DNA from 2 places in the Enterococcus sp. DIV1304_2 genome. Region 1 is predicted to be linked to the other one. Evidence: a T-box and tRNA genes for the amino acid it is inferred to sense, from the RefSeq annotation. Region 1 holds a T-box; the other holds one or more tRNA genes.
The links. A T-box is a leader RNA that pairs with one kind of tRNA and senses whether it is charged. The one in region 1 lies ahead of IGJ14_RS03430 (valine--tRNA ligase), so its partner is inferred to be a tRNA-Val.

Region 1 (6,705 bases):
TTCTTCTTCAATGTTGATCAGCCCTGCTAAAGGTAAGAAGATTTCCGCGCCAGTCAAGACCGCAGACATTGCTAGATCCGGGGCAGTTACGTCACTTGAGATCGTCAACTCTTCTGGATTACAGAAGCGCTCGATATAGCTAGTGTTTTCATTTAAGAATTGATCGATCTTCGGATCATTTGTTTTGATCAGTAACGTGATTGGTTTTGATAATGGTGTATTCACTTCAGAACGGATATTACGTACAGAACGAATCAATTCTTTCAGTACTTCCATCCCTTTTGAAGCAGCTTCATCATCGTATTCCGGTTGCACGACTGGATAATCAGCCACTACTAAAGATGTTCCTTTATGAGGGATGTGTTGCCAGATTTCTTCTGTAACAAATGGCATGATCGGATGCAATAAGCGTAAGATCTGATCCAACGTATGGACAAGAATACTACGGTTCGTTTGTTTCGCTACTTCGTCCTCACCGTAAAGTGTTTCTTTACTCATCTCGATGTACCAGTCACAGAAATCATCCCAGATAAAGTTATACAATTGGCGACCAGCCTCACCAAATTCAAATTGTTCAAATAAGTCAGTCACTTTAGCGATTGTTTCATTCAAACGTGTCAAAATCCAACGATCGGCTACAGTTTTCTCCCCTGAAAGATCAATATCTTCTACGGTCATCCCTTCAACATTCATGATAACGAAACGAGAAGCGTTCCAGATTTTATTGATGAAGTTCCAAGAAGCATCCATTTTTTCGTAACTAAAACGTACGTCTTGTCCTGGTGCTGAACCATTAGATAAGAACCAGCGTAACGCATCAGCACCGTATTTTTCAATGACTTCCATTGGGTCGATCCCATTTCCAAGAGATTTACTCATCTTGCGTCCTTGTTCATCACGAATCAATCCATGAATTAGTACATTCTCAAATGGACGACGTTCTGTAAATTCCAAGCTTTGGAAAATCATTCGGCTTACCCAGAAAAAGATGATATCATAGCCTGTTACTAATGTACTTGTTGGGAAGTAACGTTGGTAATCTTCATTGTCTTCGTCAGGCCAGCCCATTGTTGAAAAAGGCCAAAGCGCTGAACTGAACCAAGTATCCAACACATCGGGATCTTGTAACCAGTTTTCACTGTCTGCTGGTGCTTCCATGCCCACGTACATTTCACCAGTTTCCTTATGATACCACGCAGGGATCTGATGTCCCCACCATAGTTGACGTGAGATTACCCAGTCATGAACATTCTCCATCCAGCGTAAGAAGGTTTGGTTGAAACGTGGTGGGAAAAACTCAACTGCATCATCAGTTTCTTGATTTTGGATCGCCTTTTCAGCTAAAGGTGCCATTTTTACAAACCATTGTGTTGATAAACGAGGTTCAACAACTACTCCTGTACGCTCAGAATGGCCTACATTGTGGATCATCGTTTCGATCTTGATCAGACGACCAAGTTCTTTTAGATCCGCAACGATCGCTTTACGTGCTGCAAAACGGTCCATTCCTTGATACTTACCTGCTAATTCATTCATCGTGCCATCTTCATTCATGACATTCACTCGTGGGAGGTCATGACGGTTACCGACTTCAAAGTCATTTGGGTCATGTGCGGGCGTGATTTTTACAACCCCTGTTCCAAATTCCATGTCGACATATTCATCTGCTATGATCGGTATTTCTTTATTCACTAGTGGTAAAATGACTTTCTTACCAATCAATGCTTGGTAACGCTCGTCTTCTGGATGAACAGCGATTGCCGTATCACCAAGCATCGTTTCTGGACGGGTCGTTGCGATTTCCACCACACCTGAACCATCAGCCAATTCATAGCTCATATGATAAAAGGCACCTTCGATTTCTTTGTGGATCACTTCGATATCAGAAAGAGCTGTGCGTGCTTGTGGGTCCCAATTGATGATGTATTCGCCACGATAGATCAACTCTTTTTCGTATAGGCTAACGAATACTTTACGAACAGCTTCAGACAAGCCATCATCTAAGGTGAAGCGTTCACGGCTATAATCCAAAGATAAACCCATTTTTGCCCATTGTTCACGTATATGACCGGCATATTCTTCTTTCCATTCCCATACTTGATCAATAAATTTTTCGCGACCTAGATCATAACGAGAAACACCTTGCTCACGTAATTTTTCTTCTACTTTTGCTTGTGTTGCGATCCCTGCATGATCCATCCCTGGTAACCATAACGTATCATAGCCTTGCATTCTTTTTTGACGAATCAACATATCTTGCAATGTTGTATCCCAAGCATGACCTAAATGGAGTTTACCAGTCACGTTGGGAGGTGGGATAACGATTGAATAAGGTTTTGCTTTCTTGTCACCACTTGGTTTGAACAAATCTTCGTCTAACCAGCTTTGATAACGACCCGCTTCTACTTCTTGCGGATTGTACTTTGTGGATAGATTCTTTTCTTCCGTCATACTGTTTTCCTCCTTTAAAATAAAAAAAAACGCCCTAAATACTTTCGTATTTAGGACGTATAAATTACGCGGTACCACCTAATTTGTAATAGTTGCCTATTACCTCTCAAAGTGAGTTAACGATCACTACTCGTTCATCTCTACTCGATTCAAGACAAAAACTCCCAAGCTACCTTCACTAGCTTTCGTTAAGAACGTTCCACCATTCGTTCTCTCTCTCTAAACGTCGGACTAGTTACTCCTCTTGATCAACATCTTGACTCATTTTACAATGGTTAGTAGCCAAAGTCAATAAAAGCTCTTAACGAATCGCTGTTCGATTCACATAAAGACTCCCTTTTTGTGCGATCTTCCCACTTAGTTTTTACTTGGAAGGAAAGACTTGCGAATAATTTTCATCAAAATAGATCAACGTCTGTAGCTCAGTTGTCAGATCGATGTATTGCATATGGACATGTGGCGGAACATTGACACGATCTGGCGCAAAGTTCAAGATCGCAGTAATGCCTCCTTTGACGATTTCATCGATAGCTGCTTGTGAATACTTACTTGGTACAGTCGATATCGCCACTTTGATTCCTTCTTTTTCAACGATTTCACTAAAACGATCCATAGGATAAACCATCACACCTTCGATTTCTTTTTCAACGATGGCTGGATCATTGTCAAATACACAAACAATATTCAAATTTGCATTTCTTCTGAAATTATTGTGTTTCAATGCTTTTCCTAAATTCCCAAAACCAACTAAAGCGATTCTTTTTTCTTCTTCTGTGTTCAAAATTCGATCAAATACTTCAATCAAATAGGGAACATCGTACCCATAACCGCTTCGTCCTAATTCCCCTAAATGAGAAAAATCTCTACGGATCGTGGCAGAAGGTACTTGTGTGATCTCACTAAATTCATTTGATTTGATTCGTTGAACACCAGAATCATTCAACATATTTAAATAGCGCAAATATAAAGGCAACCGTTTCGCTGTTGCTTTGGGTAACGTTTCTGATTTTTCTCGCATATCGTTTCTCCTTGTTAATCATTTCACATAATTTTAGTTTAGCATGGAACAAGGAACCTCGCAATAGGAGGAAGCTTAACTCCATGAAAAACAAGAAAAATAAGGTACCACCCACAAAATTTGACATACAATTTTTGTGGATGGCGCCTTATTTCTCGAGGCTAAACCATTGTCTCGTCCTCTTTCACGTGTCTACTTCTTGAGACTGGATCTTTTATTTCGAATGATCGACTCGTACAAGAAGTACAAGTTCCTTCGTTTAAAGTAAATCAGAAAATTCTTCTACTTGTTCTTTTGCTGTTTCTGTGTGGATCGTTTCGATCTTTAAGCCTGCCAAAGCACGTTCGATCATCCCATCGATATCCAAACGTTCTTCGTATTGATGCACTTTTTCTAGTCGTGGACGAGTCTTAGGCTGTGGCGGTGCAAAAATCGTGCAGCAGTCTTCAAATGGTTGAATGGACAAATCAAACGTATCGATTTGTTCAGCCACTTCGATGATCTCTAATTTATCCATCGTCGCTACAGGACGAATGATCGGTGTATTCGTAACCTCATTGATTGCCACCATACTTTGGAGTGTTTGGGAAGCCACCTGTCCTAATGATTCACCATTTAAAATCACTAGTCCATGACGAATACGGCGGATCTCATCTGTCAAACGAAGCATCATCCGACGTGTGATCGTCATCCAGTAGCCTTGGGGCACCACTCGTTTGATCTCTTCTTGCACTTCTGTAAACGGTACTTCGATAAATTCGATTTTACCAACATAGGGTGTCAGCTTCACTGTTAAGTCTTTCGCTTTTTGCAAGGCTTGTTCACTCGTGTAAGGTGGACTAGCAAAGTGGACAGCTTCAATTTCTACCCCACGTTTCATGGCATAATAACCGGCAACTGGAGAATCGATCCCTCCAGAAAGCATCAACATACCTTTTCCGCTTGTACCGACAGGCAGACCGCCAGCTCCTTTGATCGTTTCATAGGAAAGATACGCACCATCTCGGCGGATTTCCACACGCAACGCAATATCTGGCTTTCTCATTTGTACTTGGATATCCGGAAAAACATCGATGACTGCATTTCCTAATGTTTGGTTTAGTTCATTGCTGTCCAATTCAAAGCTATGATCACTACGTTTTGCAATGATCTTGAATGTTTCTTTTCCTGTATAGATTTCTTGCATGATTTCCTGAACCGCTTGTTTTAAACTTTGTACTTCTTTTTCTACTCGCACGCTAGGTGAAAAGTTTTGGATCCCAAATATCTTCGCTAACTTAGGGATAACTAAGTCTCCGTCTACACCATTCAACAGTAGATGCATCCGATCACGCTCTGCGTGGATCTTGATTTCAGGAAAATCGCTCAATGCCTGTCTGACATTTTGTGCCAACTGCATAATAAAACTTCGACGATTTTTTCCTTTTGTTGAAAGTTCACCATAGCGAACCATGATTTCACTGTACTTCACAAAAACACTCCTCTGTTTCTTAATTGATGACTGAAAACTTCTTGTACAACTGTTTAAAGATGATCATGAATTGTTCGACTTCTGCCATCGTATTGCTTTCATCTAAGCTGACGCGAATCGCTGAAGTAGCTAAATCATTGGGTACTTGCATCGCATGCAGCGTACTACTTGCCATGTGCTTTCTAGAAGAACAAGCGCTTGTCGTAGAGACAAATATTTGTTTTTCTTCTAATGCATGGACCAATACCTCACCACGAATACCTTTTAATGAAAAACACAAAATATGGGGTGCGTAATCTTCACCTTCAGAAAAAATCGTTACTTTATCATACGTATGTAAAGCTTCAATCAATGCTTGTTTAAGATAGGCAGTTTGGTTTGGTTTTTGTGCTTTGATATCTAGAGCTAAACGCAACGCTTTTGCCATCGCGACGATCCCCGGCACATTCTCTGTTCCACTCCGTTGATTTTTCTCTTGTCCGCCTCCAGTGAACAGCGGTGCTAAACGTCGGCCTTTTTTCCAATAAACAAAACCAACACCACGAGGCCCGTGGAATTTATGGGCAGAAAAAGTGGCAAAATCCACACGTTCAGTCAACCATTCCTCTAAAGGAACTTTACCAATCGCTTGTACCGCATCCACATGGAAATGGATTTTAGGAAAATCATTTAAAAAACTACTGATTTCTTTGATTGGTTGAATCGCACCTACTTCATTATTCACTGCCATAACGGAAACCAAAATCGTTTCTTTACGTACTAATTTTTTCAACTCATCTACGCGGACGATCCCTCTTTTATCGACAGGAGCAATACTCACTTCGATACCGAGTTTTTTTAACTGCTCAGCTGTTTCACTGACAGCAGGATGTTCAACGCCTGATATGATCATGTGGTTACCGTAACCTAGTTTTTCAAGCATCGTTCCTTTAAGCACCCAGTTATTTCCTTCTGTTCCACCTGACGTGAAATACACTTCTTCAGGAGACACAGCAATCAGTTCAGCGATTTGTTTTCTCGCTTGTTGTAGCAGACGGTTCGCCTGATTGCCTAAATCGTGTAGACTTGATGGATTCCCGATGATCCGTTGACTTGTTTTGACATACGCATCCAAACTTTGCGGATAGATCGGTGTTGTCGCACTATTATCGAAATATATCATATTTAAACCTTCTTTTTTTGAAATTCTTACCTATTATAACGGTTGTCCCTTGTGCTTTCAAGTGGCGTTTTCTCCGAGTTGGACTCTATAAAAAAATCGATCGAATCAATGTATTCCCTGCCCAACAGTTACGCATCAATGACTTCCAAAAAAAGACAACACTCGGCACTTGCCTGTGTTGTCTTTTTTGATCGCAGGATTATACTAAATCAGGATGATTGAAGTAAAAATCTTCGATTCGTTTGAATGCACCTGGTTCTGTGCGCTCTAATGCTGTGCCGATCTCATCCAAAGCCTCTTGATAGTGATATTCTTTATTGAATAAGTAATAACTCTTTTCAATGGCTTCCTTCACTTCTTCATGTGTGTGACGGTAACGGTTCGCATATTGCAACATTTGCTCGGTTAATGCTGCTGCATCCACTAGATCGTGGGTTTTCTTATCGAGTAACTCTAGATCTTCTTCACATAATGCTACAAGACGTTCGACCTCATCCATGTTGACTCTGATTTTATTCAACACAGTACTCAATTCTTCGATACGTTCTGTTGCCACAAAGAAAAACTCTAGATAATCATTTGGCAAACCTGGTAAACGTTGTT
Region 2 (6,705 bases), 960 kb from region 1:
TCTGGTCTGTAACTGACGCTGAGGCTCGAAAGCGTGGGGAGCAAACAGGATTAGATACCCTGGTAGTCCACGCCGTAAACGATGAGTGCTAAGTGTTGGAGGGTTTCCGCCCTTCAGTGCTGCAGCTAACGCATTAAGCACTCCGCCTGGGGAGTACGACCGCAAGGTTGAAACTCAAAGGAATTGACGGGGGCCCGCACAAGCGGTGGAGCATGTGGTTTAATTCGAAGCAACGCGAAGAACCTTACCAGGTCTTGACATCCTTTGACCACTCTAGAGATAGAGCTTCCCCTTCGGGGGCAAAGTGACAGGTGGTGCATGGTTGTCGTCAGCTCGTGTCGTGAGATGTTGGGTTAAGTCCCGCAACGAGCGCAACCCTTATTGTTAGTTGCCATCATTTAGTTGGGCACTCTAGCAAGACTGCCGGTGACAAACCGGAGGAAGGTGGGGATGACGTCAAATCATCATGCCCCTTATGACCTGGGCTACACACGTGCTACAATGGGAAGTACAACGAGTCGCAAAGTCGCGAGGCTAAGCTAATCTCTTAAAGCTTCTCTCAGTTCGGATTGTAGGCTGCAACTCGCCTACATGAAGCCGGAATCGCTAGTAATCGCGGATCAGCACGCCGCGGTGAATACGTTCCCGGGCCTTGTACACACCGCCCGTCACACCACGAGAGTTTGTAACACCCGAAGTCGGTGAGGTAACCTTTTTGGAGCCAGCCGCCTAAGGTGGGATAGATGATTGGGGTGAAGTCGTAACAAGGTAGCCGTATCGGAAGGTGCGGCTGGATCACCTCCTTTCTAAGGAATATTACGGAGACTACACACGTTTGTCGATACTTTGTTCAGTTTTGAGAGGTCTACTCTCAAAATTTTGTTCATTGAAAACTGGATATTGAAGTAAAAATGTAAGTAATACAAACCGAGAACACCGCGTTGAATTTGAAAGCTAAACAAATCGTTTAGCCTTAAGCAAAATAGGCGGCCAGAAGTGAAAGCTTGCTTTCACGGATTGGACGATCTTTTTGTCGAAGAGGCTGATTTGTGTGCTGGATAGAGTTTTTTAATAAGTTCAATTGCTTATTTTTCTTGATTGGACTTCTATCGCTAGAAGAAAGATCAAAACCCAACCGTAAGGTTGATAAGGTTAAGTGAATAAGGGCGCACGGTGGATGCCTTGGCACTAGGAGCCGATGAAGGACGGGACTAACACCGATATGCTTTGGGGAGCTGTACGTAAGCTATGATCCAGAGATTTCCGAATGGGGGAACCCAGCATCTTTTATAGGATGTTACGTATACGTGAATACATAGCGTATACGAGGTAGACGCAGAGAACTGAAACATCTAAGTACCTGCAGGAAGAGAAAGAAAATTCGATTCCCTGAGTAGCGGCGAGCGAAACGGGAAAAGCCCAAACCAATGAGCTTGCTCATTGGGGTTGTAGGACTCCGATATGGTAGTTCTTTCAGATAGTCGAATGACTTGGAAAAGTCAGTCAGAGAGGGTGAAAGCCCCGTAGATGAAATTTGGAAGGCACCTAGGAGGATCCTGAGTACGGCGGAACACGAGGAATTCCGTCGGAATCCGGGAGGACCATCTCCCAAGGCTAAATACTCCCTAGTGACCGATAGTGAACCAGTACCGTGAGGGAAAGGTGAAAAGCACCCCGGAAGGGGAGTGAAATAGAACCTGAAACCGTGTGCCTACAACAAGTCAAAGCCCGTTAATGGGTGATGGCGTGCCTTTTGTAGAATGAACCGGCGAGTTACGATTGCATGCGAGGTTAAGTTGAAGAGACGGAGCCGCAGCGAAAGCGAGTCTGAATAGGGCGTTTGAGTATGTAGTCGTAGACCCGAAACCATGTGATCTACCCATGTCCAGGTTGAAGGTGCGGTAAAACGCACTGGAGGACCGAACCCACGTACGTTGAAAAGTGCGGGGATGAGGTGTGGGTAGCGGAGAAATTCCAAACGAACTTGGAGATAGCTGGTTCTCTCCGAAATAGCTTTAGGGCTAGCCTCGGAATTGAGAATGATGGAGGTAGAGCACTGTTTGGACTAGGGGCCCATCTCGGGTTACCGAATTCAGATAAACTCCGAATGCCATTCATTCATATCCGGGAGTCAGACTGTGAGTGATAAGATCCATAGTCGAAAGGGAAACAGCCCAGACCACCAGCTAAGGTCCCAAAATATATGTTAAGTGGAAAAGGATGTGGGGTTGCACAGACAACTAGGATGTTGGCTTAGAAGCAGCCACCATTTAAAGAGTGCGTAATAGCTCACTAGTCGAGTGACCCTGCGCCGAAAATGTACCGGGGCTAAACATATTACCGAAGCTGTGGAGTACACCTTTAGGTGTATTGGTAGGAGAGCGTTCTAAGGGCGTTGAAGGTAGATCGTGAGGACTGCTGGAGCGCTTAGAAGTGAGAATGCCGGTATGAGTAGCGAAAGACAGGTGAGAATCCTGTCCACCGAATGACTAAGGTTTCCTGGGGAAGGCTCGTCCGCCCAGGGTTAGTCGGGACCTAAGCCGAGGCCGACAGGCGTAGGCGATGGACAACAGGTTGATATTCCTGTACTCGTTGTTTTTGTTTGAGCAATGGAGGGACGCAGGAGGCTAAGGAATGCAGACGATCGGAAATGTCTGTCCAAGCAGTAAGTCTTGATAGGAGTCAAATGCTTCTAACTTTAAGGACAAGCTGTGATGGGGAGGGAAATAATAGTACCGAAGTTCCTGACGTCACACTGCCGAGAAAAGCTTCTAGTGAGAAAACAACGACCCGTACCGCAAACCGACACAGGTAGTCGAGGAGAGAATCCTAAGGTGAGCGAGAGAACTCTCGTTAAGGAACTCGGCAAAATGACCCCGTAACTTCGGGAGAAGGGGTGCTGATCGTCAGATCAGCCGCAGTGAATAGGCCCAAGCGACTGTTTATCAAAAACACAGGTCTCTGCAAAATCGTAAGATGAAGTATAGGGGCTGACGCCTGCCCGGTGCTGGAAGGTTAAGAGGAGTGCTTAGCGTAAGCGAAGGTACGAATTGAAGCCCCAGTAAACGGCGGCCGTAACTATAACGGTCCTAAGGTAGCGAAATTCCTTGTCGGGTAAGTTCCGACCCGCACGAAAGGCGTAACGATTTGGGCACTGTCTCAACGAGAGACTCGGTGAAATTTTAGTACCTGTGAAGATGCAGGTTACCCGCGACAGGACGGAAAGACCCCATGGAGCTTTACTGTAGTTTGATATTGAGTGTCTGTACCGCATGTACAGGATAGGTAGGAGCCGTAGAAATCGGAACGCTAGTTTCGATGGAGGCGCTGGTGGGATACTACCCCTGCGTTATGGCCACTCTAACCCGCACCACTTATCGTGGTGGGAGACAGTGTCAGATGGGCAGTTTGACTGGGGCGGTCGCCTCCTAAAGAGTAACGGAGGCGCCCAAAGGTTCCCTCAGAATGGTTGGAAATCATTCGAAGAGTGTAAAGGCAGAAGGGAGCTTGACTGCGAGACCTACAAGTCGAGCAGGGACGAAAGTCGGGCTTAGTGATCCGGTGGTTCCGCATGGAAGGGCCATCGCTCAACGGATAAAAGCTACCCTGGGGATAACAGGCTTATCTCCCCCAAGAGTCCACATCGACGGGGAGGTTTGGCACCTCGATGTCGGCTCGTCGCATCCTGGGGCTGTAGTCGGTCCCAAGGGTTGGGCTGTTCGCCCATTAAAGCGGCACGCGAGCTGGGTTCAGAACGTCGTGAGACAGTTCGGTCCCTATCCGTCGCGGGCGTTGGAAATTTGAGAGGAGCTGTCCTTAGTACGAGAGGACCGGGATGGACTTACCGCTGGTGTACCAGTTGTTCTGCCAAGGGCATTGCTGGGTAGCTATGTAGGGAAGGGATAAACGCTGAAAGCATCTAAGTGTGAAGCCCACCTCAAGATGAGATTTCCCATTTCTTTAAGAAAGTAAGATCCCTGAGAGATGATCAGGTAGATAGGTCAGGAGTGGAAGTACAGTGATGTATGGAGCGGACTGATACTAATCGATCGAGGACTTAACCAAAATAAAATGAAAAACTCGGAGAGTTTCTTACTAATACTTCAAATCCAGTTTTGAGTGAACAAGATTTACTCAATATAGATAACACCAAGTGTGGTGGCGATGGCGAGAAGGATACACCTGTAACCATGCCGAACACAGAAGTTAAGCTTCTTAGCGCCGATTGTAGTGAGGGGTTGCCCCTTGTGAGAGTAGGACGCCGCCACGCTTTGTTATCTTTGGAGGTTTAGCTCAGCTGGGAGAGCATCTGCCTTACAAGCAGAGGGTCAGCGGTTCGATCCCGTTAACCTCCATATGAGCCGTTAGCTCAGTTGGTAGAGCATCTGACTTTTAATCAGAGGGTCACAGGTTCGAGCCCTGTACGGCTCATATTTTTGCGGGTGTGGCGGAATTGGCAGACGCACTAGATTTAGGATCTAGCGCCTTACGGCGTGGGGGTTCAAGTCCCTTCACCCGCATCATATGATTGTTTCTATTTTTTTACGCCGGCTTAGCTCAGTTGGTAGAGCATCTGATTTGTAATCAGAGGGTCGAGGGTTCAAGTCCTTTAGCCGGCATCGTAAATACGCGGAAATAGCTCAGTGGTAGAGCACCACCTTGCCAAGGTGGGGGTCGCGGGTTCGAACCCCGTTTTCCGCTTTGCCAATGTACTACGCGCCGGGGTGGCGGAACTGGCAGACGCACAGGACTTAAAATCCTGCGGTGAGTGATCACCGTACCGGTTCGATTCCGGTCCTCGGCATTACAAATATGCGCCCATAGCTCAATTGGATAGAGTGTTTGACTACGGATCAAAAGGTTAGGGGTTCGACTCCTCTTGGGCGCGTTAGTTTTACGGGAAGTAGCTCAGCTTGGTAGAGCACTTGGTTTGGGACCAAGGGGTCGCAGGTTCGAATCCTGTCTTCCCGATTAGTAAATAGTTTCAAGGGGCCTTAGCTCAGCTGGGAGAGCGCCTGCTTTGCACGCAGGAGGTCAGCGGTTCGATCCCGCTAGGCTCCATTTCATTTAAATAATGAATACTTTTTTTCGCGGTGTAGCTCAGCTGGCTAGAGCGTCCGGTTCATACCCGGGAGGTCGGGGGTTCGATCCCCTCCGCCGCGATTATTTAAGAGCCTGGACCTTTAGCTCAGTTGGTTAGAGCAGACGGCTCATAACCGTCCGGTCGTAGGTTCGAGTCCTACAAGGTCCATAGCGACGTTGTATTTCATATTGGAGGATTACCCAAGTCCGGCTGAAGGGAACGGTCTTGAAAACCGTCAGGCGGGTAAAACCGTGCAAGGGTTCGAATCCCTTATCCTCCTTTTTATATTATCGCGGGATGGAGCAGTCTGGTAGCTCGTCGGGCTCATAACCCGAAGGTCGTAGGTTCAAATCCTGCTCCCGCAATTAAAAACTAAAAACATTGGTTCCGTGGTGTAGGGGTTAACATGCCTGCCTGTCACGCAGGAGATCGCGGGTTCGATTCCCGTCGGGACCGCCACGCGGGTGTAGTTTAGTGGTAAAACCACAGCCTTCCAAGCTGTTGTCGCGAGTTCGATTCTCGTCACCCGCTTTTAGTTTTTATGGGCCTATAGCTCAGCTGGTTAGAGCGCACGCCTGATAAGCGTGAGGTCGATGGTTCGAGTCCATTTAGGCCCATTTATTCAAAATCTTAATGGTTTTGGGGAAGTACTCAAGTGGCTGAAGAGGCGCCCCTGCTAAGGGTGTAGGTCGGGAAACCGGCGCGAGGGTTCAAATCCCTCCTTCTCCGTTTCATTTTTATCTGGCCCGTTGGTCAAGCGGTTAAGACACCGCCCTTTCACGGCGGTAACACGGGTTCGAATCCCGTACGGGTCATTAGCTTTATATTGGAGGATTACCCAAGTCCGGCTGAAGGGAACGGTCTTGAAAACCGTCAGGCGGGTAAAACCGTGCAAGGGTTCGAATCCCTTATCCTCCTTTTTATATTATCGCGGGATGGAGCAGTCTGGTAGCTCGTCGGGCTCATAACCCGAAGGTCGTAGGTTCAAATCCTGCTCCCGCAATTAAAAACTAAAAACATTGGTTCCGTGGTGTAGGGGTTAACATGCCTGCCTGTCACGCAGGAGATCGCGGGTTCGATTCCCGTCGGAACCGTTTGGCTCGGTAGCTCAGTTGGTAGAGCAATGGATTGAAGCTCCATGTGTCGGCAGTTCGATTCTGTCCCGCGCCATACTGCGGGTGTAGTTTAGTGGTAAAACCACAGCCTTCCAAGCTGTTGTCGCGAGTTCGATTCTCGTCACCCGCTTTAGTTTTTATGGGCCTATAGCTCAGCTGGTTAGAGCGCACGCCTGATAAGCGTGAGGTCGATGGTTCGAGTCCATTTAGGCCCATTATTTTCATATTTTTACCTGGCCCGTTGGTCAAGCGGTTAAGACACCGCCCTTTCACGGCGGTAACACGGGTTCGAATCCCGTACGGGTCATCGAAGATACTTCAAGCAAGTATCTTTTTTTTTGCTCTTTGACAAGTAGTGTTGGCGAGTTCAAATTGATAGAATTTCATCGAGAATCAATCGAAGTAGAAATACGCTTCGATTGATTCTTTTTGTTTTGGATCGATCTAAGATAATCTAGCCTTAGATCAAGTAAATACGGTCACTAAAATGGCAGGAATGACGGTATC

Region 2: it encodes a tRNA-Val, which carries the amino acid that the T-box ahead of IGJ14_RS03430 (valine--tRNA ligase) is inferred to sense. The anticodon was not compared.

The regions. Positions count from the first base shown of each region.
Region 1 covers NZ_CP187851.1:716,453-723,157, reverse strand. Annotated here, with positions in the region: gene IGJ14_RS03430 (valine--tRNA ligase) at 1-2,451, opposite strand, end outside; T-box leader at 2,500-2,712, opposite strand; gene IGJ14_RS03425 (redox-sensing transcriptional repressor Rex) at 2,816-3,469, opposite strand; gene thiI (tRNA uracil 4-sulfurtransferase ThiI) at 3,729-4,940, opposite strand; gene IGJ14_RS03415 (cysteine desulfurase family protein) at 4,960-6,102, opposite strand; gene IGJ14_RS03410 (septation ring formation regulator EzrA) at 6,302-6,705, opposite strand, start outside.
Region 2 covers NZ_CP187851.1:2,821,249-2,827,953, reverse strand. Annotated here, with positions in the region: rRNA gene IGJ14_RS13105 (16S ribosomal RNA) at 1-806, shown strand, start outside; rRNA gene IGJ14_RS13100 (23S ribosomal RNA) at 1,151-4,065, shown strand; rRNA gene rrf (5S ribosomal RNA) at 4,155-4,270, shown strand; tRNA gene IGJ14_RS13090 (tRNA-Val) at 4,283-4,355, shown strand; tRNA gene IGJ14_RS13085 (tRNA-Lys) at 4,359-4,431, shown strand; tRNA gene IGJ14_RS13080 (tRNA-Leu) at 4,439-4,520, shown strand; tRNA gene IGJ14_RS13075 (tRNA-Thr) at 4,547-4,619, shown strand; tRNA gene IGJ14_RS13070 (tRNA-Gly) at 4,630-4,701, shown strand; tRNA gene IGJ14_RS13065 (tRNA-Leu) at 4,719-4,804, shown strand; tRNA gene IGJ14_RS13060 (tRNA-Arg) at 4,815-4,888, shown strand; tRNA gene IGJ14_RS13055 (tRNA-Pro) at 4,898-4,971, shown strand; tRNA gene IGJ14_RS13050 (tRNA-Ala) at 4,989-5,061, shown strand; tRNA gene IGJ14_RS13045 (tRNA-Met) at 5,090-5,163, shown strand; tRNA gene IGJ14_RS13040 (tRNA-Ile) at 5,178-5,251, shown strand; tRNA gene IGJ14_RS13035 (tRNA-Ser) at 5,274-5,363, shown strand; tRNA gene IGJ14_RS13030 (tRNA-Met) at 5,375-5,448, shown strand; tRNA gene IGJ14_RS13025 (tRNA-Asp) at 5,467-5,542, shown strand; tRNA gene IGJ14_RS13020 (tRNA-Gly) at 5,544-5,614, shown strand; tRNA gene IGJ14_RS13015 (tRNA-Ile) at 5,627-5,700, shown strand; tRNA gene IGJ14_RS13010 (tRNA-Ser) at 5,725-5,812, shown strand; tRNA gene IGJ14_RS13005 (tRNA-Glu) at 5,827-5,898, shown strand; tRNA gene IGJ14_RS13000 (tRNA-Ser) at 5,912-6,001, shown strand; tRNA gene IGJ14_RS12995 (tRNA-Met) at 6,013-6,086, shown strand; tRNA gene IGJ14_RS12990 (tRNA-Asp) at 6,105-6,177, shown strand; tRNA gene IGJ14_RS12985 (tRNA-Phe) at 6,181-6,253, shown strand; tRNA gene IGJ14_RS12980 (tRNA-Gly) at 6,258-6,328, shown strand; tRNA gene IGJ14_RS12975 (tRNA-Ile) at 6,340-6,413, shown strand; tRNA gene IGJ14_RS12970 (tRNA-Glu) at 6,434-6,505, shown strand.